4 regions of the Planococcus sp. BI3 genome follow, and region 4 is predicted to be linked to each of the others. Evidence: riboswitches for the same ligand, from Rfam matches in the RefSeq annotation. Region 4 holds a riboswitch; each other region holds the start of a gene.
The links. Region 4 has a riboswitch for S-adenosylmethionine ahead of AC1MEO_RS15075 (sulfite oxidase-like oxidoreductase). Riboswitches for the same ligand answer to the same signal wherever they lie in the genome.

Region 1 (8,184 bases), 950 kb from region 4:
TATCTGGTTCCGCATCATGGATCGGGACGATGAAGTATGGATTGAAATCGAGGACAATGGCAAAGGCATGAGCCCGGAAAAACAGCACCAACTGCTCGTTGGAGCGATAGCGCCGGCGGAAGGCCATTCCACGGGAATCGGATTTACCAATGTTGTAAAAAGACTGCAGCTGTTTTATGGCAAGGAAGATGTGGTGGCGATTGAAAGCGAAGTAGGCCGAGGAACCAAAGTCATCTTGAAACTACCGAAAGTCAAGGGGGCGGTTAACGATGATCAAGCTATTGATAGTAGACGATGAACCGACTGAACGAGACGGTATGCAAGCTATTTTGGAGCGCGCCTACAAGGAGTTCGATATCAAGCAGGCAAAAAACGGAAAAGCAGCGATTGACTTGGCGGAAATCTGGAAACCTGACTGGGTGTTCATGGACATCATGATGCCGGGCATGACAGGTTTAGAAGCGATAGAGAAGATTCAGGAAATGGATCGGGAGATTCAATTTGTCATGGTCACTGCTTTTGAGACCTTTGATTATGCCCGTCAGGCGATTAAGTTAGGTGTCAAAGACTATTTGCTGAAGCCGAGCAAAGCCAGCGAAATTGTGGCGACTGTCGCCAAACTGCTGGAACAGCAGGTACAAAAAGAACAGCTCTCAATAGTCCAGCATCAGCAGCGGGAAGATTTTCATAAAGCCCTGGCAATCGTGGAAACAGATATCGTGACCCAATTGCTGTTTGATCATGTTCATGATGTCCATATTGAATTGCTGGTTGATATGCTGGAAATTCCGGCAACTGACGAAAAATTCGTCATGACGGTTCTGGTGCCGGAAGGCTCGGAAAAATTATATCCACAATTAAAAGCGGAAATCCGCAAGACTGAAAATGCATGGATTGGGGCATTGTATGGCCGTCAATTGCCCATCATCGTTTTTCGGGACCAGGAAAGATCTTTTCGATCCCAGGCAATTTCATTGGTAAAAGCCATCCTGTCCATTTCGGGAAGCCATCAGGAAGGGTGGTTTGTCGGTGTAGGACCGGTCTGTGAGTCGTTGGAGGATATCAGGAATTCTTATCAGAAATCCCTTATTGCAACAATGGATCTGTCGCTGCCTTCCAGATACCGATTTTCATCTGATGTCCCGTCCCTTGAAAAAGCGGGGGATGCTGCATTTGTTAAGCGGCAGGAGAAAAAGCTATTCGATTTTATTCGTTTAGGGGAATGGGAATCGATTGATCGATTGGTGGTGGACCTAATCCGACGTTTCGAGCAGGAAGGCGCAAATATCCTTTGGACACAACAGCGGACACTTGAATTTTTGTGGATTACTGCACGAGTCATGGGAGAAATGGGCATTGACGCGCCTAATCCTTATTATACGATTCAAGCCAAAGATCATCGGCAGCTGCACAGTGAAACCCTTCAGGTGATCGAGCGGTTGAAGTGGGTCTATATGAAACATTATGACCGTCTGGAAGTGGATAAAATCCATCAGATCAAGCAATACATCATGGATCATTCCCATGAAGACATTTCATTGGATGCATTGGCCCAGAAAGTAGAGTTGAGCCCTATCTACCTCAGCAAGATGTTCAAAGAAAAACTGGGTTTCAACTATATCGATTTTCTGACCTCGTGCCGAATAAACAAAGCAAAAAAGCTATTGGGTGATCCAAAGAAAAGCCTAAAGGAAATTGCCTTTGAAATTGGCTATCATGAGCCGAATTATTTCAGCAAGGTCTTTAAGAAGATGAACGATGTATCTCCAAAGGAATACCGCAGAACGCTGTTGACGGAAAGGAAAGATCAGCGTGAAGAATAAAAGAATTCAACTATTGCTGGTCTTATTCATCAGCCTGTTTTTTGGAGCCTGTGCACCTGACGAATCGGTGGGCAAAGCAGTGCCTGAAAAAAAACAGTATACAGAAAGCAAGGAGCCCATCAAAATCGGATTTTCCATGGATACGCTGAAGGAAGAACGCTGGTTGAAAGACCAAGCGCTATTTAAGAAAGCCGTAGAGGATTTGGGCGCAGAAGTGGAGATTGTGGCCGCCAATGGGAATGATGCACTGCAGCTCACCCAGGCTGAAACGTTGATCCAGCAAGGCATCGACCTATTGGTCATTGTTCCGCATAATGCGGAAGCCACAGCTGCTATTGTCCATAAAGCGCATCGTGCCGGCATTAAGGTAATTGCCTACGACCGCCTGGTGAAAAATGCGGATATCGATCTCTATGTATCATTTGATAACGAGCGGGTGGGGGAAATGCAGGCGGAGGCAATTTTAGAGTTGGTGCCCAAAGGGAATTACGTCTATATCGGAGGGGCAACGACGGACAATAATGTTCATCTGATAAAAAAAGGCGTATTCAATGTACTTCAGCCGGCCATTGACCGTGGAGACATTAAAGTCGTTTATGACCAATGGACAGAAGATTGGTCACCCGAGAAGGCTTTTCTCAATATGACGGAGGCACTGGCAGCCAATGGCAATCAAATTGATGCGGTCATCGCTGCCAATGATGCGACTGCCGGAGGCGTTATTCAAGCTTTAGAAGCACAAGGATTAGCGGGTAAAATCCCAGTAGCGGGACAGGATGCAGAACTTGCTGCTGCACAACGTGTTGTCAATGGCACCCAGACGATGACGGTCTATAAGCCCATTCAGACTTTGACGGAGCAAGCTGCTGCCTTGGCAGTCAGAATGGCGGAGGGGGAAGATGTCACGACTGTTAAATATGTTAACAATGGCAAGATCGATGTGCCTTCCATCCTGTTGGAGCCGATTCCCGTGACGGTCGAGAACATGAGAGACACCGTCATTGCTGATGGTTTTCATACGGGTATGGAGATTTATGGAGCCGGGAATGACTAAGGGTTCAGCCAGCATCCAGGAAGTCCACAGCTTTAGTTTTTGGTTCTAATCCGGCTGGTTATCGCTGTCCTTGTCGGCAAACAGCCGCAATTCACGGAGTGTCTCTTGTTGGACCTCCCCCTGCAAAAATGATTCAGTCAAAAAGCCGTGCAAGCATTCTTCTTTCGCGCTTTTGGAAAGCGCGCTTTGCTTCAAGAGCTGCCTGGCTTCAAAAAGAAATTCCAGATATTGTTCGTAGCGTTCATCAAATTGGGTCTGCAGATCCTGCTTGATTTTTTTAGCAAGCATGGGACTGGCACCGTTCGTTGCAATCGCGATGCTCAATTTGCCTCTTTTCAAATGGGCGGGGAAATGGATGTTTCCAGACTCTGCCGCAGTGGAGGCATTCACCAAACAATGCGGAGGTGCAGCTTTTTTGGCAGCCTCGTTAACAGCTGGATCGTCGGTAGCGATGACCATCATGAAAGCCTCTTCGACCTCTTTCAGGTCGAATTTTTTTTGCTTCCATCTAATTCTTCCTTCTTCAGCCCAACCGGCTATTTCTGGCAGCACTGCCGGACTGATTACCGTCAGCAAAGCTCCGCTGTCCAATAAAGCGTCCAGCTTTCGCTTAGCGATGCGTCCGCCGCCCACTACAATCACTTTTTTCTCTGCCAATTCAATCATGATGGGAACCACCGTCATCTTCTCCGCCTCCTCAACTCTCTTCATACTATCAAAAATATTCCTATCTGCGTTGAATAGCAACCATTCAGCAAACAATCCAAATAATTTTACTTGCCCTAGCCTCTGGCAGGACAGCTTTCCTGGAAAGAAACCTAAAAAAAATCTAAAACATAGTTTGACACTCGGAATAGTCTATTATATACTTTGTGAAATCAAATATTTCAAACAATTCAGCTCAAAAATTGAATACGCGTTCTTATCAAGAGAGACGGAGGGATTGGCCCTTTGATGTCTCAGCAACCCTCCTTTAAGGAAACGGTGCTAACTCCAATAGGCTTTCCTTAGCCTAGAAGATAAGAAGATTGTTTGTTTTTCCGGACCTTCTTCTTAGCGAAGAGGGTCCTTTTCTTTTTGTCTGAACGCCTTGGAAATTTGGTTTAAGAACCCTTTCGAAATGGACAGCAGAATTCAAAACTAACCTTGGAGGTAATGACATGACGAGTAAAGCACACGGTGGAGATTTGGTAAACAGACAGGTGACCGGCACGGAAAGAGAAACGGCATTAAAGAATGCAGAAACGCTTTCTTCTTTATTCATATCAGATTGGGCGATTTCGGATTTGGAATTGATCGGCATCGGCGGTTTCAGCCCGCTGACCGGTTTCCTTGGACAACAAGATTACGAAAGTGTCGTCCATACATCGCGCCTCAGCAACGGCACGGTGTGGAGTGTGCCGATTACACTGTCAGTCACCAAAGAAGAAGCAGCCAGCTACCAGGTCGGCGACGAAATTGCGCTGAAAGGCGAAGACGATGTCATTTACGGAACGCTCCAACTGACGGAAAAATACGCTTACGACAAAGGGTTGGAAGCGGAAAAAATTTATGGGACCACAGAAGAAGCGCATGCAGGCGTGAAAAAACTATACGAACGCGGTGATATTTACCTGGCAGGTCCGATCACGTTATTGAATCGTCCGGACCATAGCGAATTTGAGGAGTTCCATCTGGACCCGTTAGAAACGCGCCAGCTATTCAAAGATCTTGGGTGGAAGACGATTGTCGGTTTCCAGACGCGCAACCCGGTGCACCGCGCGCATGAATACATTCAGAAAGCAGCATTGGAAGTAGTCGATGGCTTATTGTTGAACCCACTGGTGGGCGAAACAAAATCCGATGACATTTCAGCAGCTGTGCGGATGGAAAGCTACCAGGTCATTTTGAAGCATTATTATCCTGCAGACCGTGCGCGCCTAGCCATCTATCCTGCGGCAATGCGTTACGCGGGACCGAAAGAAGCGGTGCTCCATGCCATCGTCCGCAAAAATTACGGCTGCACGCATTTCATCGTCGGCCGCGACCACGCAGGCGTCGGCGATTATTATGGCACCTACGAAGCACAGGAATTCATCAGCCAGTTTGAAGATGAACTGGGCATCCAGATTTTCAAGTTCGAGCATTCGTTCTACTGCAATACATGCGAAAACATGGCAACAGCGAAAACCTGCCCGCATACGGCAGAAAATCATGTCCATTTGAGCGGCACGAAAGTGCGTGAATTGCTTCGCAACGGGGAGAAGCCCCCGAAACAATTTTCCCGTCCGGAAGTGGCCGATGTGCTCATCAAAGGCTTGCGGGAGACCGTAATAAGTAACTAAGTTGAAGGATGGTTGCCCATGTCAGTCGAAATGATTTTTGTGCTAATTGTCATCGTTGGAATGGTCAGTGCCTTGCTGTTTGAAGTTGCCCGTCCGGATATGATTGTCTTCTCGGCATTGGTGGTTTTGCTGCTGTCAGGGATTTTAACGACAGAAGAAGCATTGCGCGGCTTTTCCAATCCGGGAATGCTGACCATTGCTTTATTGTTCATCGTTGTCGGGACCGTACAAAAACATGGCCTGATCGACCAGATGATGATTGGCTGGCTGAACAAGGGCAAAAGCTTGAAGGGTTCATTGTTCCGTATTTTTCTTCCGCTTCCGCTGTTTTCGGCTTTCTTGAACAATACGCCTATCGTTGTGACATTGACGCCGCTATTGAAGAAATGGTGTGAAGAACGGAACATTGCACCATCCAAGGTGTTGATTCCTTTATCGTATGTAACGATTTTAGGAGGCACCATCACGTTGATGGGAACTTCCACCAATCTGGTGGTCCACGGCATGCTGATCGATTATGGGCTTCCTGGATTTTCCTTGTTCCAGTTGGCGATAGTCGGAATTCCCATCACGATTGTCGGCTTGATTTATCTCTTTACTGTAGGAAATATGCTGTTGCCTGAAAATAAAGGGTTCAGCAAGCAGGTTGCTGAAGATTCCCGGAAATACATCGCTGAAATGATCGTGGAAGAGACATTTCCACATACCAACCAAACGGTTGAGGCGGCTAAGCTCCGCGATTTGAAAGGACTGTACTTGATTGAAATCATTCGGGATCAAACACGGATTTCATCGGTCAGTTCCAAAACCGTCATCCAGTCCGGAGACCGGCTGATTTTTACAGGACTTATTTCCACCATCGCAGACCTGCAAAAAAGAAAAGGGCTGACGTTAAAGACCGGAACCGATCTTCAATTGGATGATCTGAAAAACGGCAATACGCAGCTTGCAGAAGCTGTGGTTTCCCATGAATCGTCGCTGCTGTCGAAGACCATCAAGCAATCCCAATTCCGTTCACGTTATGATGCAGGTGTCATGGCCGTCCACCGCAATAACGAACGCATCAAAAGCAAAGTCGGCGATATCATCCTGCGGCCGGGTGATACGCTATTGCTGCTCGCCGGAACCGGATTTGTGGAAAAATACCAGCAGTCCAATGACTTTTACGTGGTTTCGTCGATGAAAACCCCGAAATCACTGCAGGAAAGCCGCTTGGTGGGCTGGTTTTCATTGGTTGTCCTATTGGGGGCCATTGCCCTTGTCGTTGTCGGCTGGTTGAGCATGTTCAAAGCCATGGCATTGGCGGTACTGATTTTGCTGGTGACCAAATCAGTTTCCATGGAAGATGCCAAAAACGATGTGCAGTTCAACGTGTTGCTGCTGATCGCCAGTGCATTCGGCGTTGGAGCAGCAATGACCAAAACCGGTCTGGCACAATGGGCGGCGGACGGGCTGCTGGCAATTGGGCAGCCGTTCGGCTTGTTGGCCATCCTGATCTTAGTTTATCTGCTGACCAGCATCTTTACCGAATTGATCACCAATAGTGCTGCGGCAGTCTTGATGATTCCCATCGGCATCGAAATGGCCAGCAACCTGCAGCTTGACCCCATGGGCTTTGCTGTCATCATCACTATTGCGGCATCCGCCAGCTTCATTACACCCATCGGCTACCAGACTAATTTAATTGTGTACGGGCCAGGCGGCTATAAATTCATGGATTACGTTAAAGTGGGGACGCCCCTAAGTATTCTGGTTATGTCGGTAACCATCGGAATCGTTTACTATTACTGGTTTTAGGAGGAGAAAAAATGAGCAAATCAACCAATATCGTTTGGCATGAATCGAGTGTTACAAAAGAGGACAGACAGAAATTGAATAATCATAAAAGCGGGGTCCTATGGTTTACCGGATTATCGGGATCGGGAAAATCAACGGTGTCCGTAGCTTTGGAAAAAGAAATTCACGCGCTTGGAATCCGTACGTATTTGCTGGACGGAGACAATGTGCGCCACGGTCTGAATAAAAACCTGGGATTCAGCCCGGAAGACCGGACTGAAAACATCCGCCGAATCGGTGAAGTCGGAAAGTTGATGAGCGACGCTGGGGTATTGACCTTGTCCGCATTCATTTCACCATATCTGGAAGACCGCGACCAAGTCCGTGCGTTGCTTGAAGAAGATGAATTTATCGAGATTTATGTAAAGTGCAGTGTGGATGCTTGTGAAGCCCGCGATCCGAAAGGCCTTTACAAAAAAGCCAGAGCTGGTGAAATCAAAGGGTTTACCGGCATCGATGCACCTTACGAGGAGCCGGTAAACCCTGAAATCACTATTGAAACCGACAAGCAGACATTGGAAGAATCGGTTCAGGTGATTATTGATTATTTGAAGAAAACAGGCTACTTGGGCTAATGGCTAGTGGCATTGACCTGAACCGGCTGCTCGAAATCAGCCTCGTAGCAGGCAAAGAAATCATGGCAGTCTATGGACAGGAACTGGCTGTTGAGGCAAAAGCGGATGATTCGCCCTTGACGATTGCAGATCAGCGGTCGCACCGCGCCATTGATGCAGGACTAAAGAATGCCTACCCGGAAATTCCGGTGTTGAGCGAAGAAGGCAGCGAAATTTCTTATGAAGAACGGAAAAACTGGCAACGGTTTTGGCTGGTGGACCCGCTCGATGGCACCAAGGAATTCATCAAACAGAACGGTGAGTTTACCGTCAACATCGCGTTGATAGAAGAGCATTATCCAGTTCTCGGAGCCATTTACGTGCCGGCTGCCGATGTCTTCTATTACGGCGAAGAAAACGGCGGCGCATATAAATTGGAAAAGGCTTCAGCTGTAAAGTTTGAGGATGCCGCGGCATTGCGAGAAAAAAGTATTTCCTTATCTGCCAGGAAAGCTCTGGATAAAATCCGGGTTGTCACGAGCCGCTCCCATATGTCTGTTGAAACACAGGAATTTATTGAGCGATTAAACGAT
Region 2 (8,184 bases), 130 kb from region 4:
GTTTTCTCACGGAACGTAGACACCACACCCACAATTTGGCCTTCATGCAGGATTTGTGTCCGGTTGATGATCAGGACTTTATCACCAACCAGCATTTCCTCGTTGCGGATGGTTCTTTCGGATTTCAGTGCTTCTTTCATTTTTGACTGCGGGATGACCTCAGCAATATCAAAATTAATCGAGGTTTGCGTCAACCCGAGCATCCTTTCTGCAGATTGATTGATTTCTGTGATTTTCCCTTGGCTGTCAATGGCGACCACCCCTTCAACAATTGAAGAAAGCAAAGCTTCACGGTCCCGGTACATCGCCGCTATTTCACGCGGCTCCAGCCCCATCGTTTCCTTCCGGATATTCCGGGCAAGCAGGATGCTGCCGATAATTCCGATTGCCAAAGCCAGCAAGACAAACTGCAGCAGTTCTAAAATTTTCCCAATAATAATCTGTTGGATATCTTCCATCAAATAACCAACCGAAACTAGTCCCACCACATTGCCGTTGCCATCGAAAATCGGAGCTTTCCCCCTTAAGCTCGGCCCCAATGAACCCTGTGCTTCAGACGTATAGAATTCGGCCTTTGCCAATGCGCGATCGTTGTCGCCTCCTATCATCGGTTTACCGATTCGTGAAGGATTGGGGTGGGAATACCGAATTCCAGCACGATTGCCGACCACGATAAATTCTGCACCGACTTGCTTCCTCATATACTCAGCTAAAGGCTGGATGATATCTTCCGGATTTTCATCGTCCATCGCTTCCACAATGCTCGGCATCACTGAAATGCCGATCGCTGTTTCCAATGCGCGCGTGCCGACATTTTCTTTGGTTTCACCGATTTCGTTATAGATGACAATTCCGCCAAAAACAATGGTGACAAATAGGAGGAGTGACATGCTCAATAAAATAATTTTTGCTTGAAGTGATAGATTCCGCATAGTTGATACCCCTATAAAACACTGATTTTTTAATATTTAGAGTTTATCACATTTCCTGCAAAGAAAAATCCATGCAACTACGGCTCCATCAAAAAAAGCCTTCATCTTTACTGGATGAAGGCCTTCATGAAATCTATTTTCCTATTCTAATATCCGCCTGCAATTCAATTTCCACATTGCCTTTGAGTGCACGCGTGATCATGCAGGAGCTTTCGGCTTTTTCCGCCAGCTTCTGTGCCAATGCCAAATCCTTTTCGGAAGCATCGGCTTTCAGGACCACTTGTGGCTTATGGATGATGCGTTTATAAGTGATCACGCCTTTTTCCACTTCCACAATGCCTTCCGATTCCATAGTCAGGGATTGCTTTTCCAATTTGCTGCGTTCCATCATAGCCGCGAGCGTAATGATATAACAGGTAGCCGCAGCGCCAAGCAGCATTTCATCGGGATTCGTGCCGATCCCCGGTCCATCCATTTCTGGCGGAATTGAAATTTTAGTTGTTAAACCGCCGACTTCCATGTCCCCCACATCATTGCGGAGGCCGGGCCAATCCGCCTTTAAATGAAAACTATGCAATGCCATATCCATTCTCTCCTTTGTATACTCATTTTTTGTAGTTCCATCCATTTTGGTTAATGATGGATAAGGAAGATGCCTATATAACAGAGGAAGCATGGTATGTAGACAATACTCTTCTGTTCAATAATATTTACTTCTTTCATTATTTCAGTCACAGTAGAATTAACGCAAGCAATAGGAGGAACATCCAATGAATGTCATTATACGACAAGCGCGTCCGGAAGACGCAGAAAAAATAGCACCGCTCATCATCAATGCCATCGGCAACATCGCCAACCATATGACGGCGCAAAAAGAGCCGGCAGCGGTACTGGAAAAAGTGGCAGATATGATCCGCGGTGAGCATACGCGCCATAGCCACCGATATACTTACACAGCTCTAGTAAATGGAGAGATTGCCGGCGCGTTGGTGCTGTATCACGGCAATCAAGCCGAAGCCCTGGATCGCTTCTTGATCGAACAGCTCCAAAAGCAAGGCCACGAGCGGACAATCGAACCCGAAGCCCATCTGGATGAATGGTATATCGATACCGTCTCAGTCGATCCCGCCTGCCAGGGGCAAGGAATCGGCTCCAAGTTATTCGAATTTGCAGAAGAACGGGTTCTTTCTCAAGGAGGCGGCAAGCTCTCGCTGAACGTTGATATCGATAAAGAGGGAGCGATTCGCTTATACAAACGCCTCGGCTATTCCATTTCCGAACCCTGGACCATCATCGGTGAACCTTTCCACCACATGGTCAAGCTAGTTTCCTGAAAGCACTATTTGATGGTGAAGCCTTTTTAATATAGACAAAAGCCGCTCCAGATTTTCTCGGGAGCGGCTTTCTGTCTAGGAACTGTTATTCGGCCATCCATTCCGGCTTGCCGAATCCTTCAAATTCCGCATCAATTACAGCTTCAAATTCAGCAGATTCCACAATTTCCACTAAGTCAGCAGCCAATTCACTGTCTTCATTTTCAGCATTGACCGCCACAACATTGCGGTATTGCTCGGGCATGTTCTCAAGTGCCAACGCGTCAAGCAGATCCATCTCCGCAGCGATTGCAAAGTTTCCAGGTACTGCCGCTAAATCAGAGCCGTCCACTGCACGCGGCAACTGGCCCGCTTCAATTGGCTGGAACTCCAGGTTTTTCGTATTCGTTACGACATCTCTTTCCGAAGCCTGCAGAACTTCCGCTTCCGGATCCATTTCAACCAAGCCTTCATCCTGAAGCATCAAAAGGGCACGTGCACCATTTACCGGATCGTTCGGAATCGCGATGGTCGCTCCATCTTCCACTGCTTCCAATGAATCGTATTGGTTTGAATAGATGCCCATAGGCGCTGTCGGCACAGTGATCAATGCAGAAAGGTCCATGCTGTTCTCTTTTTCGAAGTTTTCCAGGTAAATCGTGTGCTGAAACAGGTTGGCATCGATATCTCCGCCATCAAGCGCTACGTTCGGCTGAATGTAATCGCTGAATTCCACCAGTTCCACTGTATAGCCTTTTTCCTCCAGGCCAGGTACGATTGCCTTGCTCAGCATGTCGCTGTATGGTCCTGCGGTTGCCCCTAATTTAATCTCTTTCGAAGCTTCTTCTGTCGTTCCTGCAGAGTCGCTTTCTTCTCCGCCGCCGCATGCTGCCAAAACCAATGCACTCGCTGCCAATACTAATCCTAATTTTTTCATGTCATTCTCCCCTTATCGTTTATCGATGGCTTTCGCTGTGTAATCTCCTGCCTGTTGAATCAATTGGACCAGCACAATCAAAATGACGACTGTGACAACCATAATGGTATTGTCGTACCGGTAATAACCGAAGCGGATGGCTAAATCTCCAATGCCTCCGCCTCCCACAACGCCAGCCATGGCCGAATAGGCAACCAGGCTGATGATGGTCAATGTAACACCCTGGATAATGCTCGCTTTCGCTTCAGGAAGCAGAACATCTTTAATGATCATCCACGGTGTAGCGCCCACTGCAATCGCTGCTTCGATGACTCCTTTGTCGATTTCACGGAGTGAGTTTTCCACAATCCGTGCGAAAAAAGGAATCGCTGCAACCGATAAAGAAACACTTGCCGCAATCGGACCGATTGTCGTTCCTGTAATGAATTTCGTCAATGGGATGAGTGCCACCAATAGAATGATAAATGGAATGGAACGCACGATGTTGACAACAAAACCGACCACCGCATTGACCGGCCGATTTTCGAGGAACAAGCCGCGGTCTGTAATGAATAACAGGATCCCCAATGGCAGGCCAACAATCAGCGCCACACCCAATGAAATGCCGATCATCGTCAATGTCTGAAAAAAAGCAGTCTGTATTTCCGGCCACAATTCAATAATCCGTCCCCATTCAATGCCCATTCGGAATCACCTCCACAATTGCTGATCTGCTTTCCATATACTTTAATGCGTCCATAACCGCGGTAGAAGCACCTTTCAACTCCATGATGAAAATGCCAAGAGGCTGTTCCTGAATATACTCAATCGCTCCATGCAAAAAGTTTCCTTTGACCGGATAATTCTGCAGCATATCGGAAATCACACCTTCTCCAGCCACACCGCCTTTGAACAGCACCTTCACCAGCGTACCCGTAAATTCGCTCAGGATATGCTCTGGAACATTGAACGATACAACACTGGAAATGAATTCCTTGGTCAATTCTTTTTGGGGATCGGCAAAAATATCATAGACCTGCCCTTCTTCGATGACGCGTCCCCCTTGCATGACGGCCATGCGGTCACAGATTTCCTTGACGACATTCATTTCATGCGTGATGAGGACAATGGTGATATTCAATTTACGGTTGATGTCTTTCAATAGACGCAAAATGGACAACGTCGTATTGGGATCAAGTGCAGATGTGGCTTCATCGCACAGCAGCACGGCCGGATTGTTCGCCAGTGCCCGCGCAATGCCGACGCGCTGCTTTTGGCCACCGCTCAACTGTGCCGGATAAACATCCCGCTTGTCAGATAAGCCGACCATTTCCAGCAGCTCTTCTACACGGCTTTTGATGCTTTTGGGTGGTGTTCCTGCTGCGCGAAGTGCAAAAGCGATATTGTCGTAAACTGTCTTTTGGCTGATCAGATAAAAATGCTGGAAAATCATGCCGATCTTCAAACGGGCTTTTCGCAGCTGGTCTCCATTCAGTTGGGTCAGATCTTTGCCATCTACTGTAACGCTGCCAGAGGTCGGCCGTTCCAGCAGGTTAATGCATCGGATCAAGGAACTTTTTCCGGCACCGGAATAGCCGACAATGCCAAAAATTTCGCCTTTGCCAATTTCCAGTGAAACATTGTCCACTCCGGTGACTGTGCCATGCTTAGTTGTGTAAGTCTTCGTCAATTTCTCAATCTGGATCATAGCGTCCTCCCGGCAATAAAAAGATGCCTCTTTCATCAAGAAAGAGGCATCGAAAATTTTAAGTTCTCGACTTATCTTCCGGAACGTTTTCACATTCCGCAGGACTTGGCACCTTCCCAGTCGGGGGTTGCCGGACGTCATAGGGCCTACCCCTCGGTCTCTCTTGATAAGTTTACGTTATTTGATTGAATTTTATGTTACAGACATTCGTGCAGAGTGTCAATCTACTTTTTGAACTTTTCATACAATTTCTCACGGCGGTCTTCAAAAACCGGAATCCGCTTCCGGACTTCCTCCACTTCAGCCAAATCGATATCGACGTAAGCGACGCCTTCGTCTTTCTTCATGTCGAGGCGAACTTCTCCCCACGGTGCAATTGCCATCGTGCTGCCGCCGAATTCATTGTTCGGATCGCTGCCGATGCGGTTCACTGCCACAATAAAGCATTGGTTCTCGATCGCGCGCGCCTGCAACAGGATGCGCCAATGGTCAATTCGTGCTTCCGGCCATTCGGCTGATACAAAAATAAGTTTTGCCCCGTTTAGCGCCTGCGCGCGGATCCATTCAGGGAAACGGATATCATAGCAGATGACTCCGCCGTAAACGGTATTTTCCAACTCGAATGTGCCCAGTGATTCGCCTTCTTCAAGGTGGATATGCTCGTCCATCAAACCGAAGCGGTGCGCTTTATCATATTCTGAAACAAGCTTGCCGCTTTTATCGACGACATACATCGTGTTATAGAAACCACCCTTTTTTTTCGTTGAAACAGATCCGCCGACAATATTGACCTTGTGTTCTTTTGCAAAACTCTTCAGCAACTCCACGGTCCGGTTCGAGCTGTCTGCAAGTGTGCCCAGCTCCGTCAATGCGTATCCCGTATTCCACATTTCGGGCAGGACGATCGTTTCCGCTCCACCATCGGCTGCTTCTCTTAAATAGTCCATGACTCGCTGATAATTCAGTTCCGGCTCTCCAAAAGCGATATCCATCTGAACGCATGCAATTTTCATATGTTTCTCCTCCACTAGACAAGTTACCTTCAACTCTATAAGATTTGGGGTAGATGTGCAATTATTTCGAAAACAAGGAGAATTATATGGAATTTTCAAATCGCCTGCAAAACCTGCCTACCCAATTTTTTGCTTCATTGGTCGCTAAAACAAGTAAAGCCATCGCCGAAGGACGCGACGTCATCAACCTTGGCCAGGGCAATCCTGACCAGCCGACGCCCGACCATATCATCAAGGCACTGCAAACCGCAGCGGCTGATCCAAAAACACATAAGTATTCGCCGTTCCGCGGCATTGCTGAGCTGCGCCACGCTGCAGTGGATTTCTACAAACGCGAATACGGCGTGGACATCGACCCCGATCTTGAAGTCGCCATCCTGGCTGGAACAAAAATCGGGCTTGTTGAATTGCCATTGGCGCTGCTGAATCCCGGGGACCTGCTGCTTTTGCCGGACCCTGGCTATCCCGATTACCTGTCCGGGGCCCCACTCGCCGACATCGACTATGAGCTGATGCGGCTAGATCCTGAAAACGGCTATTTGCCGGATTATAGCAAGTTGCCCGAATCCGTCCGCTCAGGTGCCAAGCTGATGTATTTAAACTACCCGAACAACCCGACAGGCGCAGTGGCGAATGGAGACTTCTTTGATGAGACCGTCGCTTTTGCAAAAGACAACGGCATTGCCGTCGTCCATGATTTCGCTTATGGAGCTGTCGGCTTCGAAGGGAAAAAACCGGTGAGCTTCCTGCAATCCGAAGGCGCCAAAGAAGTCGGCATCGAGATGTATACTTTATCGAAAACCTATAATATGGCCGGCTGGCGCATTGGATTTGCGGTCGGACACTCAAAAATGATCGAAGCCCTGAACCTGATCCAGGATCATCTATTTGCCGGATTGTTCCCAGCTGTCCAAATGGCTGCCGCCGAAGCTTTAAGTGCGGATCAGCATTGCGTGGATAATTTAGTGGATCTCTACGAAAAACGCCGCAACGTCCTGGTCAAAGAGTGTGCGCGCATCGGATGGGAAATTGAAGCTCCACAAGGCTCCTTTTTTGCCTGGCTGCCGGTTCCAAAAGGCTTTACCAGTGTTGAATTTGCAGATTTCCTGCTTGAAAAAGCGGACATTTCAGTTGCTGCCGGCAGCGGATTCGGCGCTGGCGGAGAAGGATTTGTCCGTGTCGGATTATTGGTAGATGAAACCCGTATCACCGAAGCGATGGACCGCATCGATAAATTGAATTTATTTTAAACTGAAAAAAGACAGCTGCCCGGAAATGGGCAGCTGTCTTTTTTCGGTTTTGGACCGATAGAGCATTCACCGTCATTCCACAATCCCGATGTGGTCAAGTGGCGAAAGCCTGATTTTCACTTCCCCGATGATAGAGTCCTTGGAGATAAACCCTAGCACTCTGGAATCCATACTGTTTAAGCGGTTATCCCCTAATACATAATAGGATTCGGCAGGCACAGTAAATTCCTCAAAATCCTCCGTTAACCGAGGAAATCCCTGCTTTTCGGCTATTTTTCGGTTATCAGCCAGATAAGGCTCGGCCTTGGCTTTACCATTCACATATAATTGGTCATCTTCCATGGAAATGCGATCACCTGGCACGCCAATCACACGCTTGATGAAATTGGCTCCAGTCGGTGCGGCAAAGACGATCATATCAAAATTTTCTATTGTATAAACCTTAACCAGCATAACTTTGTCATCGTCTTCAAATGTCGGCATCATGGATTCGCCATGAACCTCTACCGGTTCAAACAGGAAATGCCGGGACACCAGCACAATAAGCACTGTCAAAAAAATGACCTGCATCCAGGAAATAGAAGCTTTTACCGGATCTTCATACACATTGTCCCCTCCTGCCCGCTCTTATTCTTTTTATATTATAATACGCTATCCGCTTTGTGCCTACTTTCGATAACCCGCTTTCTGCTAGTCATTCACAGAATGGGTAACAAGATCGTAATTGACAGGGCATAACCGGAAGACCTGCAAAGTTCCCCTCTTTTTTCGAGCCTTTTTTTGGACTGGATGAGCGATATCTCCATGAACTTTCAGCGTCTGAATCGTCAGACTTTTGAGCCCATCGCAATTATATGTTACACTCAATAAAAAATGTAGGTGATTAGGAATGGTAGGAAGAAATGATCCATGCCCATGTGGCAGCGGCAAAAAATACAAAAAATGTCACGGAAAACAGCAATCTGTATCCATTAATGATTTGGTGAATGAGGAACTGTTCAAAGTACGCCAGCAGTTCTTCTCGGAAAACCCGAATCAGGAGCAACTTGCCG
Region 3 (8,184 bases), 320 kb from region 4:
AAGACAGGAGCGCTGCCAATTGCCACGACCGTTCCAATTGCAATCCCAGTCAATTGGACAGATGAAAAAAACAAAGGCTGAAACAATGCCATGCTGATGGCCGAAAGAATGGCTGCGGGCCATGGAATCGTCCGTACAGACAATTTCCGTGCAGCCAGAACAAAAATCAACAACGAAAAACCGCCGATTGCTAAGCGGAAAGCGCCAATCGACAAGGGATGTGCAGTTCCTTCAAAAAAAGATTGAGCGGTTCCTGTCGTTCCCCATAAAATAGCCGCCAGCAAAACCCATAGATACGCCATATAATTCAACATCAACACTCCTATTTTCGGACTTTTCCCTTTAACATACCATGACGCTAATGGTTTGAGATAGCTGCCTCCTTCCATTATAATAAAGGAAAAGAATGGAGGAGGAGATCCTATGTATATGACAGTCCAGGAAACTGCCGCATTCTTATCGATGCCTGAAGAACAAGTCAATCGTTATGTATTGGAAGGCCGTATCCGCGCAGTCCATGATGGGGAGCAATACATGATCAACACCTCTCAATTCGGAACTCATTTCCAGCAGTTGGAACAGGCCAAGCAAGCGTTGGAGGAATGGCGCGCCATCCCTATACCGGACGATGTGGATATTAAGGATGAAGACTGAACAATAAAAGCATCTGAACGAGGTTAATCCTCGTTCAGATGCTTTTTTACATCCGAATTTCTAACGTGTTAGCTCAGGCACTAAAAGACTTTTTAATTTCCCTCCGATAAATCCGCCCCATTTTTCAAACTCCACCAAAAAACCATCATGCCCAAAATCTGTTTCAATAATTTTCCATTCCGCGTCCTTCTGCTTTTTAAGCCAAGGCACCATCAACTCACTCGGATAAAGCAAATCATGGGTAAATGATAAGGAATAAATAGGCACCTCCAGGGCAGCCTCCTCAACATCATGCGTATTCATCGCTTTCAGCAGCACCACATAGCTGTTGGCATCAAAGCGGCCTGCCAGTTTCTTTCCTTGGTAGTTCAAGTATGACTGTACATTAAATTCATCGCCGTCATTGGTGCGCCCAAAACGCTGATTGAACATATTGCCGCTGCGATAAGTGACCATACCAGCCATTCTGGCTACTTCAAACCCTTTTAAAAGAGACGCATTTTCATAATTTCCACTGTTGAAATCTTTATCATTTTCAATTGCCAAAATGCCGATATGGTTAAAAGCCACGCCATAATCACTGTAATACGGCGTCACGGCTAACGGAAGAATTGCATCGACAAATTCCGGATACAATTTACCCCATTCCAAAGTTTTCATCCCTCCTAAGGAGCCGCCAATTACTCCGGAAAGATGGTTGATGCCCAGCTTTTTTAATGCATAATATTCCGCCCGCACCATATCACCTATCGTCAGGGTTGGGAAATCAGCACGATAAGGAGCACCGGTTGCCGGGTTTATCGATAAAGGGCCGGTCGATCCATGGCACCCTCCCAGGACATTGAAGGTAATCACTTGAAAAACAGATGTATCCACCGGCTTGCCTGGTCCGATTAATCCTGCCCACCACCCCGGATCTCCTTCTGTGCCAACTGCATATTGATCTCCTGTCAATGCATGGCACACAAGGACAGCAGGAGCTTTTTCATCTCCATGACGTTCGTATGCAAGTTCTACATTGTCTAAAGTCTTAGTTGAATCCAGGGTTAACGAGCCAATGGATACTGTCTTCATGAAAATCCCTCCTTATGCCTTTTCCAGTACTGCTGCCTTTATCGCCTGTTCCAAGTCAGCAATTAAATCTTCTGTGTTTTCCAGCCCGACAGACAACCGGATCAACTCTTCCGTTACTCCAGATGCTTTCAGCTCTTCTTCGTTCAATTGCTGATGCGTGGTGGATGCCGGATGGATAATCAGCGATTTGGCGTCTCCCACATTGGCAACGTGCGACCAAAGGTTGACACTGTCGATCACTTTGCGGCCAGCTTCCCGCCCGCCTTTTATGCCAAAGTTGACAATCGAACCATAACCGCCATTCTTCAAGTATTTCTTAGCCAATTGATGTGAAGGATGATCCTCAAAGCCTAAGAAATTGACCCACTCGATTTGTGGATGCTGTTTTAGATAATCAGCAATAATCTGAGCGTTGCTGCTGTGTTTCGGAATGCGGAGATGCAAAGTCTCCAGACCCTGCAGCAAAGCATGAGCACTATCCGGACTCAATGAAGGGCCAAAATCCCGCAGCAGCTGCACACGCAGTTTTGTCGCAAACGCCGCATCCGGTACATCAATGCCATAACGCAGACCATGATAGCTCTCATCAGGCTGTGTATAATTCGGAAAACGTGGATTGTCCCAATTGAATTTCCCGGCATCCACTGCTACGCCGCCGATCGTCGTGCCATGGCCGCCAATCCACTTCGTAGCAGAATGAATGACCACATCCGCACCAAATTCTATCGGGTTGCTGCCGTATGGAGAAGCGAAGGTGTTGTCGATCAATAATGGAATTCCATTTTCATGGGCAATTGCTGCCACTTTTTCTACATCAAAGACATTCAGGCTTGGATTGCCGATAATTTCCCCGAAAAAGACCTTCGTTTTATCTGTGATTGCCGATTTGAAATTTTCCGGATCGGTAGCATCGACGAATTTTGTCGTGATGCCATAACGCGGCAAAGTATTCGCAAACAAATTGTACGTGCCCCCGTAAAGGCTGCTGTCTGCCACTATTTCGTCTCCGGCTTCAGCAATGTTCATAATTGAAAATGCAATGGCCGCCATTCCGGAAGATAAAGCAACTGCAGCAGTGCCGCCTTCCAATAATGCTACCCGTTGTTCAAATACATCGACAGTCGGATTCATGATGCGCGAGTAGATATTGCCAGTATCCTTGAGGCCAAAGAGATCTTGTGCATGCTGTGTATCTTTAAAAACATAGGAAGTTGTTTTATAAACAGGCACCCCTCTTGATCCAGTTGTTGGATCGGGCTGTTGTCCGCCATGCAATAATAAAGTTTCCGGTTTTAAGTTTGTCATTTTCCATTCCCCCTGAGTTTTATTGATAGATATTGTCGAAGAGGACAGCAAAAAGCCCCCTTCGCTTAAGAAGAGGGCCGTAAATTACGGAGTTTCCTCCTCTCATCTGTCAGAACCTTTCGTTCGGTTCTGTAGGAATTAGCACCTTTCCAGACAAAATCGTCTGTTGGTTGCCGGGCATCACAGGGCCTATCCCTCCGCCACTCTTGATAAGAGTATTTGATTTAGTTTTTCATCTTGTTGAGAAGTATAAAAACTTTGTCGCTTTTTGTCAAGTGGATTAGTCAAAAAATTTTGAAACCTTGTGCTGCTTCAAACGTTATCTTTTAATGTAGAGGAGGAGTCGGTATGTTTATCTGGATTTTGCTATTATTTATTATCTGCTATGTAATCGGCTGCTTTCATGGATCTCTCGCAGCTCAGGTTTTATCAGGGGTCAACGTCAAAAAGGAAGGTGTAAAAAATTCCGGCGCTTCCAATGCCGCCATCGTATTGGGCTGGAAATATGGGGTGCTTGTCGCTTTCATCGATATTTCCAAAGGATTTGCAGCTGTTGCAGGCTTGCGGCTTCTGCTGGATTCCAGCAGCCTTTCTCCCGAAATGTTCTGGACTTTGTTGTTCATCGCAGGTGCCGGCGTAATTTTTGGCCATAACTTCCCGTTCTATATGAATTTCAGCGGCGGCAAAGGGACCGCTTCGGTAATCGGCGTCATGCTGGCCCTCGATTGGAAGCTTGGACTGGTTGGACTGCTCTTGCTCATCGGCGTTTCACTGGCCACCGATTATTTGGTCATTGGCGTACTGGTCCTTTACGCGGTTTATTTCATCATTGCTTTCGGACCTGCTGTTGGGCCGTGGCCATTGCTGACAGCCCTGGCCTTATTCGCGATGGCGGTATGGAAGCATAGCGAAAACATTATTCGAATAAAGAATGGAAGCGAGAGCAAAGTATCCTCCATCTTCAAGAAGAAGCCTTCAAATCCTGTCTAATAGAGGATTTAAACTAATTATTGCTTTCATTTAAAAGATTGTGAAATAAATATCATAATTCCTCTTGACTTTTTTGTTATTTCACCATAAAGTAAGAACCACGAATCGAATAGCATACATCACTTTCTTATCAAGAGAAACCGAGGGACAGGCCCTGAGACGTTTCGGCAGCAGATTTGTTTAACCGCAAAAACTGTGCCAACTCCTGCAAATGCCGTTTGTGCATTTGGAAGATGAGAATTAGATGGTTTCAACAGGAGCCTTCTTTTTTCTTATGGATAAGAAAAAAGGGGGCTCTTTTTTGTCCATTATCTCAGGGAGAATGTGAGACACCATCGATTTGATAAGATCCATTACAGCATGAGGAGGTTCAATCACCATGATTCAATTCGAAGGCGTCGCCAAAACTTATCAATCAGGAAAACAGGAAATCTATGCCTTGAACGGCATTGACCTGACCGTCGAAACCGGCGAAATCTACGGGGTCATTGGCTTTAGCGGAGCCGGAAAAAGTTCACTGATCCGCACCGTGAATCTGCTCGAACGGCCTTCTGCAGGACGCGTGTTGATTCAGGGAAAAGACATTTCTACTTTATCCAGCAAAGAGATCCGCACCATCCGAAAAGATATCGGCATGATTTTCCAGCATTTCAACTTGCTGAATTCAAAAACCGTTTACCATAATGTGGCGATGCCGCTCTTGCTCGCGAAGACACCAAAAGCAGATATTGAAAAACAGGTAACCGACTTGCTGGACTTTGTCGGCCTGGCAGACCAGGCGCAAAAATATCCAGATCAACTGTCAGGCGGACAGAAACAACGGATCGGCATTGCCCGGGCGCTCGCGACTAATCCATCTGTTCTGTTGTGTGATGAAGCGACTTCGGCACTTGATCCGCAAACGACTAAATCGATTTTGGACCTGCTTCGCAAAATCAATAAGGAATACAACATCACGATTTTGCTCATCACTCATGAAATGGGCGTCATCCGGGAAATCTGCGACAAGGTGGCCGTTCTTGAAGCGGGGAAAGTCATCGAGCAAGGCAGCGTTTTCGATATTTTCTCGAACCCACAGCAACCAACCACCAAACGGTTTGTCCGCTCCGTCATGAATGACGAACTACCAGATTCGCTGCTGGCACAAATTCAGGCTGCCGAAAGCGATAATGCCATCTACCGCCTCCAGTTTACCGGCAGCTCCGTCGGCAAACCGTTCATGTCCCGTGTATCACGTGATTTCAAAGTTGATTTGAATGTGCTGTTCGGCAACATCACCGAGCTGCAAGGCGTCCCGTACGGCAACCTGATCGTGGAATTTTCCGGCGAGCCAAGTGAAATTGCACTGGCCTTGTCCTCCATCCGAGAAAGTGAAATCCACATAGAGGAGGTCAATAATTATGTCAGTTAACTACGAACAGATTTTAGAAGCTTTATGGGAAACCATCTACATGACCGGAGCTGCGTTCGGATTTTCTTTATTGATAGGCTTGCCTCTCGGCATCCTGCTTGTGGTGACACGCAAAGGGCATCTGCTGGAAAATGAACCGGTCTCCAAAGTGTTGAATATCGTCATCAATATTTTCCGTTCGGTTCCGTTCATCATTTTGATGGTTGCCATCATTCCGTTGACCCGCCTGATTGTCGGTACATCCATCGGAACCGCAGCCGCTATCGTTCCATTGGTCTTTTACGCCGGACCTTATATTGCACGATTAATTGAAAACTCCTTACTGGAAGTCGATAAAGGTGTCATCGAAGCAGCTCAAGCGATGGGCGCTTCGCCGATGCAGATCATTTTCCGCTTCCTGATTCCGGAGGCCTTGAGCTCGCTCGTGCTTGCCTTGACCATCGCAATCGTCGGCCTGATCGGTGCATCTGCCATGGCAGGTGCCATCGGAGGCGGCGGGCTTGGCGACTTGGCCATCACTTATGGTTATCAGCGCTTTGATACGCTCGTCATGTTCATTACCGTAGCGATTTTGGTCGTACTGGTCCAAGGCATTCAATCACTGGGCAATGCATTGTCGCGAACAGTACGGCGCAACTAAAAAATAACAACAACAGAGAAAAAACTGGAGGAATTACTTATGAAAAAACTTACAGCAACAGCATTACTGGCATTATCAGCGTTGTTTTTGGCAGCCTGCGGAGACGACAGCAGTTCAGAAGGAAATACGAAAGTGACACTTGGCATCAGCGGTTCTGATACAACCATCTGGGATTATATCGCCGAAAAAGCCGAAAAAGAAGGAATTGATTTGGAAATCCAAACTTTCTCTGATTACGTCGCCCCTAACCTAGCGCTTGCCGAAGGCGAACTCGACTTGAATGCGTTCCAGACTGTTTCTTATTTCGATGAATTTGTCGCAGAGCACAATATTGATATCGTGCCGATTGGCTCAACAGTTATCGCGCCGATGGGCTTGTATTCCGATAAATATGAATCCATCGATGAAATTCCCCAAGGCTCACAGATTGCAATGCCGAATGAAGCGACCAATATGGGGCGTGCCCTTCTATTGCTCCATGAATCCGGTCTGATTACCCTTTCTGAAGATGCTGGACTTACCGGCACAGCAGAAGACATCATCGATAATCCGAAAAACATTGAAATCATGCCGATGGTATCCGGCCATACGCCGCGCGCTATGCCAGATGTTGCCGGTTCGGTCATCAACAATGGCGTTGCAGTGGATGCCGGCTTGAATCCGACTGATGATCCGATCGCCCGCGAAAGCGAAACAGCAAAACCTTATATCAACTTGATTGCCGCAAACGCTGAAGAGGCAGATAACGAAGCCTACCTGAAAATCGTTGAATTATATCAAGAAGAGGACACTGCTGAATTTATCATCGAACATACAAAAGGCGGTCAGATTCCTACCGTTGTGACAGTTGAGGAACTGGTCGATTACCAATAATACTTACCCATATGAGGAGGAGTTCCAATGACACTTATCAAGGAAGCAGCCCAGACTATTGCCCAGTCCATCGATTCCCGAAGTGAAATTTACATCGAAACAAGCCAGGCGATCCATGCAAATCCGGAAATCGGCAATCAAGAGATTTTTGCCAGCTCTCTGTTGATCAAACGGCTTGAAGAGGCCGGGTTTAACGTCGACAAAAGTGTCGCCGGCCATTACACCGCTTTTTTCGCCAGTAAGGAAAGCGCACTTCCTGGACCGACAATCGCTTATCTCGCCGAGTATGATGCACTTCCCGGAATCGGCCATGCTTGCGGACATAATATCATTGGAACGACCAGCGTAGCTGCGGCCATCGCATTGGCAGAAACCTTAGAGTCCACAGGCGGCCGTGTGGTCGTCCTTGGCACTCCTGCAGAAGAAGGAGGACCAAATGGCAGTGCCAAAGGCAGCTTTGTTAAACATGGCCTGCTCGAGGGCATTGACGCCGCTTTGATGCTCCACCCTTCCGGCAATACGGCGGTCACCGGCCCGTCCCTTGCAGTTGATCCATTGGAATTTCACTTTTACGGCAAACCTGCCCATGCGGCAGGGTCTCCTGAAGAAGGCATCAATGCATTGGATGCCGTTTTGCAACTGTTCAACAGCATCAATGCTTTGCGCCAACAATTGCCGGCGGATGCCCGTGTCCATGGCATCATCACACATGGCGGCGATGCACCGAACATCATTCCTGAATATGCGGCAGCCCGTTTCTATATCCGCGGAGATTCATGGAAGAAAACATCCGATACTGCACGCAAAATTCGGGCTATCGCAGAAGGCGCTGCACTTGCGACCGGTGCCACGGTGAAAATCGAACGGTTCCAGAATGAAGTGCGTGATTTGGTCATCACCCCTGCTTTGGACGCCGTTGTCCGCAGCGAATTGGAATCACTGGGTGAAGCAGTCGCTGATTCCCGCATCTCTGGCCTTGGCTCCACCGATGCCGGCAATATCAGCTATGAAGTTCCTACTGCACATGGGTATATCAAAATCGGCCCGGAAAGCCTGGTTGCCCACACTGCTGAATTCCGTGAAGCCGCAAAATCAACTCATGGCAATGATGCTTTGATCAAAGGCGCCAAAGCACTGGCCAATGCCGGTTATCGCCTGCTGACAGAACCTGAGCTTTTGGAACAAGTGAAAGCCGCACACAGCGATGCCGTTAAAGCAAAACAGCAGAATGGATGAA
Region 4 (8,184 bases):
GGTTTTGCAGGCAGGATCCTTGATGCGCGCCACGCCGATATCCAGCTGGCTGTTGTCCCATAAGTTGAAATGATGAATCTTTTTCCGCATCGCTTCGCGGTTGCCGCTCAGCCATTTCAATGCTTCTGTGCATTGAAGCGCGGCCGTCACTTGGACCGCTGGCGAAATGATGCCAACCGTATCACAGGTTTCATTGATTGCTGGAAGTACCGGCAGCAGGCAGCGGAAGCAGGAACTTTCCCCTGGTATAAAGGGAAAAACCACTCCCGAACTGCCGACACAGGCACCGTAGATCCAAGGCACGCCATATTTTACAGAAGCATCATTGATCAATAGACGGGTTTCAAAATTATCGGTGGCATCCAGGATCAAGTCACTGACAGCCGCCAGTTTCTCCATCCCCGCTGCATCCAAATGCTCCAGATAAGTGAATAAACGCAGATCGCTGCGGATAGCTTTCAGCCGTTGTTCCGCCGCCGCCACTTTTGGCAGCATCTGCTGGGCATCCGTTTCAGTGAAAAGCTGCTGGCGCTGCAGATTCGATAACTCTACATAGTCACGGTCGACGAGGTGGATGGTCCCGATGCCGGCACGTGTCAGTGTTTCTGCGATTGCCGACCCTAGAGCTCCGCAGCCGATGATGGTGACAGTTGATAAGACAAGCTTTTGCTGGCCGGTTTGGCCGAGCGGCTTGAATAAGACTTGCCTTGAATAGCGTTCATCCATGTTGATTCCCACTTTCCTGCCGCTTGATGGTCCAAACGGTTTCTTCATTAGTATCACTCTATCATGCCCGGCCCAAAACTGCAGTCAGCATCAACCTACCGTCTGCTCTGTCATCTGTCCTCTTTCAATCCGTATGATCCGATCTGCCAGTTTTTCGGCATCGGCAATCCGATGTGTCACAAAGATGATCGGGATTTTCCATTGCTGGTGAATCCGCAGCAATTCATCCTGGCACCGGTCACGGTTGGCATCATCCAAAGCCGAAAATGGTTCATCGAGCAGCAGGATATCCGGCTGGACGGCCATTGCACGCGTCAACGCGACACGCTGCTTTTCGCCGCCTGAAATCTGGTGCGGGTATTTGCTCAGCAGGCCGGTGATTCCCAGGATTTTTGTCAGTTCAGTAATGGACGATAGATCCGTCCCCCGCGACAGTGCATACAGAATGTTTTGTTCTACAGTCAAATGCGGAAACAGCGCGTAATCCTGAAACAAATAGCCGACTTTTCGCTTCTGGATCTTCAACGGTTTTTGTCCTTCGCTATAAAAATCCCGGCCGTTCAATAAAATTTTTCCGGCATCCGGATGAACGATGCCCGCCAGGCAATTCAGCAACGTGGTCTTGCCTGAACCGGAAGATCCGACAAGTGCCAGGATTTCCTGCCCCAGCTCAAACTTCATCTCTAAGTTAAAATGGTCCAATTGTTTCTGAACATCCACTTCCAGCATCTGCTCACTCCCTGCCGATTCGTATTGCGTTCTTTTTGCGCCAGTAATTGACCCAGGTGATGGCGGCTACCCCGAGCGAGGAGATGATCAGCACCCAAAACAGGGCTTTCTCCATATCCCCTGCTTCATAGGCGAAATAGATCGCCAGCGGCACCGTCTCCGTAACTCCGGGAATGTAGCCGGCAATCATCAAGGTGGCGCCGAATTCACCGATTCCCCGTGCAAAAGCCAGAATTAAGCCTGCAAGAATGCCCGACCAGGCAAGCGGAAACGTGATGGTCCGGAAAATCCGCCATTCGGATACGCCCATCGTCCGCGCAACATTTTCCCAGCGCGGATCCACTTTTTCAAAAGCGGCAAGAACGCTTTGATACATCAACGGCAAAGATACCACAAACGAAGCAATTGCCGCTCCAATCCACGTAAAGACCACACGAAATCCGAACCACTGCTCCAATAGGATGCCAAGTGGGCCGTTGACACCGAACAGGACAATCAGACCGAAACCGATGACCGTCGGCGGAAGAACCAAAGGCAACAAGATCAGCGCTTCAACAAGGCTCTTGCCGAAAAATTCGCGTTTGTTCATCAACCGTGCAAGTGCCAGGCTGACCACAAATACAAATAATGTCGAAATGACCGCGACTCTCAGCGATAACCAAAGCGGAGACAAATCATAAGGCATCATGGGGCTGCCTCTATCGGCAAAAAGCCGTATTCTTCAAGAATGGCCTGCCCTGTTGGACCGGTTACGAAATCCAGAAAAGCCCCCGCAGCCTCCTGTTTTTCTGAAGCTGCTACGATGGCTCCGGGATAAACGACAGGATTCTTCTGTCCAGGCAGCTCAAGCGTCGCTTTTATTTCCCGGGAAATAACGGCATCCGATGAATAGATAATGCCAAGACCTGCATTCCCGCTTTCCACATAAGTCACGACTTGCCTGGCATCTTTGGCATAGATAAGGCGCCCTTCAAGCGGCAGCCATAAGCCCTGGCTTTCCAATGCCTGCTTTGTATAATCCCCGACCGGCACACTGTCCGGCTCTCCAATGGCTATGGTTTCTTCAGTACCCATCACTATTCCCGCAAAATCCGCTGTTTCCGGAAATTCTTCCAAAGAAGCCAGGACCAGGCGATTTTCAGCAAAAGGGATCATGCTTTCCGATTCTATGAGTTGCTGCGATTCGAGAAGATCCATATCCTTCACACTGGCCGATAAAAATAAATCGGCAGGTGCTCCCTGCTCGATCTGGCTTCTCAGCTTGCTGGATGACCCGTAATTAAAGGACAGATCAATATCCGGTTCCACCTGTTGAAATTCCGCTTCCATCTTTTCCATCACTTCTGTCAGGCTAGAGGCGGTCGACACCAAAAGTTCACTGCCGTTATTCCCCGATGCGTTGCCGCAGGCGCTAAGCAGGATGGCTATGCTTATAATGCTAATCATTTTTTTCATTAAAAAGGCTCCTTAATTCGTTTAACATTCCGCTCACCGATCATTTTAATTTTCTACATACTCCCAGTATAACGCCAGCCGAAGAGAAGCTGAATTATTTCACTAATAATCTTGTGATAAACAGAACATTTAGGTAAAATAAAGAGGAACTTCAATTAGTGAAAAGTTCCTCTATTTCCACTGACCGCTAAAACCTGATAAATCGTGCAAAAATCAAATACGCTACATCCTTATCAAGAGAGGCAGAGGGAATGGCCCGATGACGCCCGGCAACCGCCAGTTAACTTAACTGGAATGGTGCCAAATCCAACAGAACCGCGATGTTCTTAAAGATGAGGAAGAGAATTTCACCTGCAGGCCACCACTCTTCCCTTTTTCAGCGGAAGAGTTTTTTTATTTTAAGGAGTGATCAAATGAAATTGAGCAAAGCTGAACAGATTAAACGAACACGGGTACCTGTAGCAGATCCCGCACTGGCTGAACGCCTGCCGCCTGGGCAAGTCCTGACCGAGCGCTTTCCGGTCCTGACTGAAGGCGAAGTACCGGTATATGACATGGCCACCTGGACCTTGAAGATCTTTGGGCAGGTCGATAAAGAAGTTACGCTGCATTACGACGACTTATTGAAATTGCCCCAAACGACGGTGACCCGCGACATCCACTGTGTTACGCGCTGGTCCCGCTTCGATAATACATTTACAGGCGTCAGCTTTATCGACCTGATGAAAGAATTGGGTGTCACACCGAAAAGCGGCTACGTGATGCTTCATGGTGACTATGGCTACACGACCAATCTTGCGCTGTCCGACCTCGACCGGGAAGATGTGCTGCTTGCCCATTCACTTGACGGCGAGCCGCTGACTGCCAAACACGGCTATCCGTTGCGCTTCGTGGTGCCCCATCTGTATTTCTGGAAAAGTGTCAAATGGGTCCGCGGCATCGAGTTCATCGACGAAAACCAGCCCGGCTTCTGGGAACAGAATGGCTTTCACATGAACGGCGACCCGTTCCAGGAAGAGCGATTTTCCGGCGAAGACCTGGAGATTCCAGAGGACGAGTGGGAGAAAAAGGATTTCGACTGACTCCATCCAGCTGTATGATTCCAGGACAACAGCGCTGTTGCTTAGAGAGATAACTTGCATCAATTCCGAATTTTTTTTGCGTATTCTTTTAAAGAACCCATCACCCTTTTTTGCGAAGGGTGATGGGTTCTTTAGATTATAGATAAAATTTGTGGCAGTTTCTGATAATTCCACATGCCTACTAAGACAAAGACGGTATTTTCCCCCACAGAAATAGGCTCCATCGATGTATGGAAATATGCTACTACCTCTTCTATCTCAACATTTTCGGCATCCACTCTTTCAAAATACTTATCTTCTGTTAGGCCAAGACTGGTTGCCCACTCATAAAAAGTGGAAAGTTTTTTGCCGTCTACATAAACTTGTCTCTCTTGTATTTCTGCCGTTTCCCCTGGTAATCCAATGAGGTGTCCCAGCGGTTCAATGTCTTCTGAAACCATTAAGTTTTCATGTATGGACGTATCTAAATCATGATTTCCTCAATCTATCATGAAGGGAATTCTATAAAAAAAGAGCCCATCGGTGGCATTTACACCGTTCGGCTCTCTGATTTTAAGATTCTGTAGCAGTCAATTGTTTCTTTTTGCGAAGTGACTTCGGAATATAAATACAGTACGGTTCACTTTCCATATAATCTCCCGTTATATTGAATGCTCTCGATCTGGATCCCCCACATACATAACGAAATTCACATACACCGCATTTCCCTTTATACTTATCGGGATTTCGTAGATTTTGGAACACTTCTGATTCACGATAAATCGTCGCCAGGGGCGTTTGCCGTACATTTCCTGCATTTATTGGCAACAGTCCACTTGGAAAAACATCGCCGGTATGAGAAATGAACACAAATCCATTTCCGTCATTAACGCCTTTAGGTGCACGGCCGAGACCGTCTATTTGTCCGGTCTTTCCACTCATTAAAGCATCTTCATATTCAATGGTGTCATTATTAGTGGATTTTTCACGCATTTTGTTTTGAATAACTACACGACGATAATGTTGTGCAGCAGTCGTTTTTATATCAAACGGCACTCGTTTTGACAATTTATATAACCACTGTAATACTTTTTCATGTTCTACAGGTGAAATCATGTCACTCTCTTTTCCTCGTCCAGTAGGCACAAGGAAAAACACACTCCATAATACACAATTAAGATTTTCTACCATCTCAGCCATTTCCTCTAGATAGTCCACATTGTATCTTGAAATCACCGTATTGATCTGGAGAGGCATTTCTAATTCATGCAAGTAGCTGATTGCATTCATGGTTAAATCAAATGAGCCGGCTGTCCCCCGGAAAAAGTCATGAGCTTCTGCACAATGTCCATCGATGGAAAAGGCCCACCTGGATAGTCCAACGTCTTTCGCTTTTTTCATAGCTTCTTTCGTGACATTCGGCGTTGCCGAAGGCGTCATGGAAACACGTACCCCTTTTTTCACAGCATATTCGGCAATTTCAAAGACATCTGGCCGCATCAATGGATCACCGCCAGTAAAAACAAGCATTGGATTATTCATATCATAGATATCATCAATTAATTTTTTACCCTCATCCAGCGTTAACTCACGGGGATCACGAAAGTATTGAGCCTCAGCTCTACAGTGTATACATTTCAACTCACAGGCGCGCGTCAACTCCCAAATAACGATGAAAGGATTTTCATTGTAATCTTGAGAAAACATTCTAGGACCTCCTAATTTAATTATCAGAGTAAGTATAGAATTCATTTGCGGTACTGTATGTGATATATTTCACACTTTTTGAATCTCCATCTAGAATACGCCATCGGATAAACGCAAATTACCGGCTCCAATCCTTCCAGGGGCGCAACAAACTTCTATTATTACCCTGAAAACCTAATCCTTCAGTTCTAAGTGCGTTTGTACAAATGAATCATCATATTCTTCACCTATTTAAATTTCATTTCATTTGCTGATTGATGATTCAGGCGTGCGGAATGGAAAAGCGCGAAAAGTAGTGCCTATCCAAAAATCCTTTTTTGAAAAAGAAAAACAGAAAGTGTGATATGCGTCACTAACAATTTTTTTTGTTCCGTTATGATTGGAATGTACAGAAGAAAGCGACCGACAATTCAGAGGAGGAAAAATAAATGATGACTCTACCCATTTCTACTAATACTTTGGTAAAAGAGATCGTAAATGAATTACCCAAATCGAGTGATGTGTTCAAGCGTTTTCGTATAGATTTTTGTTGTGGCGGCAACATTTCATTAATGGCTGCAGCAGATGAACAGAATGTAGATGTATCCACCTTATTAGATGAATTAACTATTGTTTTTGAAAATAGTACGCCTGCGGATAAGAATATGGATGTTTGGTTGGAATCCGACACTGAAACCATCATCAACCATATAACGGAAAATATTCATCGGCCATTGATGACAGAGTTAGCTGAGCTTAGCCCATATGTAACTAAAGTTTTTAAGGTACATGGTGAATCCCGTCCAGAACTAGTTAGAGTTAAAGATTTATTTTATGAATTTAAGAGAGAAATGATTGAGCACTCTGCTAAAGAAGATACAATCGTCTTCCCCTTAATAAGAAAGCTGGCAGACAACTCAGTCGAAAATCTAGAAGAGACCGTCAACTATATTAGAGAACTTGAAAAAGAACACGACCATGTTGGCGCTATTCTAAAAGAACTTAGAGAAATCACATCTGATTTCACGCCGCCAGTTGACGCATGTGGAACTTATCGTCTCGTATACAAACGCCTTGAATTGCTTGAAGGAGAAACTTTCATGCACGTCCACTTAGAGCAGAATATTCTTTTCCCAAGATATATTTAATAATCCTCTTTAAAAGGCTGCAAAAAATTAGCTGATATTCCATCAAAATCTCAGGGAACTGATGGGAATGGAGGCTTCTTTTTTTAGTCTTCCGGTGACAGGTAAGGGAGTACGGAGGGTCTTCTTAAGTTATTGAAGACGCCACACCTTTCGTGCTTCTTCCTGCGTCCGGAAACTATTGCAGTCAAATAAATTGATCGTAAATGGAAAAAATCAAAAGGACTGATATTTTATGGGCAAACAAAAGAATATCGTTATTGTGGGAGGAGGAATTGCTGGACTTACAGCATCTTATTATTTGCAAAAAGAAATAAATGAGAAGCAACTTCCCTATCAAATCAAGCTCATTGAAGCGAGCGGTCATCTTGGGGGCAAAATTAAAACAATTAAGAAAGATGGCTATATGATTGAACGGGGTCCAGATTCCTTTTTAATCAGAAAACAGTCTGCGGCACGCTTAGTGAAAGAGGTAGGTTTGGAGCATGACTTAGTTAAAAATGGAACGGGGCAATCCTTTATTTTGGTGAAAAACAAACTTCATAAGATGCCAAGTGGTTCATTTATGGGGATTCCAACTGAAGTGAAACCATTTTTATTTTCCGGTCTTTTTTCCACTAAAGGAAAATTACGGGCTTCCTGTGATGTAGTTTTACCAAGAGGTGAGCAAGCAAGCGACCAATCGCTAGGTGAATTTTTCCGGAGACGATTTGGTGATGAATTAGTCGATAATCTTGTAGAGCCTCTTCTTTCTGGTATCTATGCTGGAGATATCAACAAATTAAGCTTAATGGCAACCTTCCCCAATTTTTATCAACTGGAACAAAAACATCGCAGTCTTATTCGAGGTTTACAAATTTCAATGCCGAAAAAGGAAAAAACCAAAAAGTCAAAACCAAGCATGTTTTATAGTTTAAAAAACGGACTGCAGTCATTAGTGGAAGCCGTCGAAGAGAAACTGGAAGATGGTACTGTGATGAAGGGCGTTTCTGTAGAGAAGATCGAACGAAAAGACAGTAAATACTATCTGCAATTAGAAAATGGTGATAGTTATATAGCGGATGCGGTCATATTAGCCACTCCAGCATTTGCTATGCAAAAGATGTTTCACCAACATAAGTTCATGGTTCCAGGAAATGAATTGGCACCACCATCTTCTGTGGCAAATGTAGCTTTGGCATTTGACGGTTCAGTCATACAAAAAGATTTGGATGGGACTGGGTTTGTGGTTGCTAGAAATAGTGACTATCGAATCACTGCATGTACATGGACTCATAAAAAATGGCCAATAATGACAACACCAAAAGGCAAAGTGCTTTTACGGTGTTTCTTAGGGAAACCAGAAGATCAAGGTGTAGTTGATTTATCAGATCAAGAATTGA

Region 1: linked by a shared signal. The riboswitch ahead of sat (sulfate adenylyltransferase) and the one ahead of AC1MEO_RS15075 (sulfite oxidase-like oxidoreductase) in region 4 are both predicted to bind S-adenosylmethionine.
Region 2: linked by a shared signal. The riboswitch ahead of AC1MEO_RS15705 (methionine ABC transporter ATP-binding protein) and the one ahead of AC1MEO_RS15075 (sulfite oxidase-like oxidoreductase) in region 4 are both predicted to bind S-adenosylmethionine.
Region 3: linked by a shared signal. The riboswitch ahead of AC1MEO_RS16690 (O-acetylhomoserine aminocarboxypropyltransferase/cysteine synthase family protein) and the one ahead of AC1MEO_RS15075 (sulfite oxidase-like oxidoreductase) in region 4 are both predicted to bind S-adenosylmethionine.

What each region holds. Positions count from the first base shown of each region.
Region 1 covers NZ_CM155266.1:2,046,819-2,055,002, reverse strand. Annotated here, with positions in the region: gene AC1MEO_RS10200 (sensor histidine kinase) at 1-298, shown strand, start outside; gene AC1MEO_RS10195 (response regulator) at 270-1,823, shown strand; gene xylF (D-xylose ABC transporter substrate-binding protein) at 1,813-2,877, shown strand; gene AC1MEO_RS10185 (NAD(P)-binding protein) at 2,923-3,561, opposite strand; SAM riboswitch class I at 3,797-3,903, shown strand; gene sat (sulfate adenylyltransferase) at 4,038-5,201, shown strand; gene AC1MEO_RS10175 (SLC13 family permease) at 5,220-6,998, shown strand; gene cysC (adenylyl-sulfate kinase) at 7,010-7,612, shown strand; gene cysQ (3'(2'),5'-bisphosphate nucleotidase CysQ) at 7,612-8,184, shown strand, end outside.
Region 2 covers NZ_CM155266.1:3,133,468-3,141,651, reverse strand. Annotated here, with positions in the region: gene AC1MEO_RS15730 (ATP-binding protein) at 1-932, opposite strand, end outside; gene AC1MEO_RS15725 (OsmC family protein) at 1,066-1,515, opposite strand; gene AC1MEO_RS15720 (N-acetyltransferase family protein) at 1,703-2,266, shown strand; gene AC1MEO_RS15715 (MetQ/NlpA family ABC transporter substrate-binding protein) at 2,352-3,182, opposite strand; gene AC1MEO_RS15710 (methionine ABC transporter permease) at 3,195-3,866, opposite strand; gene AC1MEO_RS15705 (methionine ABC transporter ATP-binding protein) at 3,856-4,869, opposite strand; SAM riboswitch class I at 4,938-5,042, opposite strand; gene AC1MEO_RS15700 (carbon-nitrogen family hydrolase) at 5,094-5,882, opposite strand; gene AC1MEO_RS15695 (aminotransferase class I/II-fold pyridoxal phosphate-dependent enzyme) at 5,969-7,132, shown strand; gene lepB (signal peptidase I) at 7,205-7,738, opposite strand; gene AC1MEO_RS15685 (YecA family protein) at 8,022-8,184, shown strand, end outside.
Region 3 covers NZ_CM155266.1:3,325,022-3,333,205, reverse strand. Annotated here, with positions in the region: gene AC1MEO_RS16705 (DMT family transporter) at 1-314, opposite strand, end outside; gene AC1MEO_RS16700 (helix-turn-helix domain-containing protein) at 424-654, shown strand; gene metX (homoserine O-acetyltransferase MetX) at 715-1,728, opposite strand; gene AC1MEO_RS16690 (O-acetylhomoserine aminocarboxypropyltransferase/cysteine synthase family protein) at 1,741-3,033, opposite strand; SAM riboswitch class I at 3,133-3,249, opposite strand; gene AC1MEO_RS16685 (glycerol-3-phosphate acyltransferase) at 3,382-4,023, shown strand; SAM riboswitch class I at 4,148-4,263, shown strand; gene AC1MEO_RS16680 (methionine ABC transporter ATP-binding protein) at 4,403-5,434, shown strand; gene AC1MEO_RS16675 (methionine ABC transporter permease) at 5,424-6,074, shown strand; gene AC1MEO_RS16670 (MetQ/NlpA family ABC transporter substrate-binding protein) at 6,114-6,947, shown strand; gene AC1MEO_RS16665 (M20 family metallopeptidase) at 6,975-8,183, shown strand.
Region 4 covers NZ_CM155266.1:3,001,261-3,009,444, reverse strand. Annotated here, with positions in the region: gene AC1MEO_RS15095 (ThiF family adenylyltransferase) at 1-726, opposite strand, end outside; gene AC1MEO_RS15090 (ATP-binding cassette domain-containing protein) at 817-1,455, opposite strand; gene modB (molybdate ABC transporter permease subunit) at 1,460-2,143, opposite strand; gene modA (molybdate ABC transporter substrate-binding protein) at 2,140-2,910, opposite strand; SAM riboswitch class I at 3,138-3,249, shown strand; gene AC1MEO_RS15075 (sulfite oxidase-like oxidoreductase) at 3,330-3,992, shown strand; gene AC1MEO_RS15070 (S26 family signal peptidase) at 4,124-4,432, opposite strand; gene AC1MEO_RS15065 (TIGR04053 family radical SAM/SPASM domain-containing protein) at 4,545-5,678, opposite strand; gene ric (iron-sulfur cluster repair di-iron protein) at 6,107-6,805, shown strand; gene hemY (protoporphyrinogen oxidase) at 7,038-8,184, shown strand, end outside.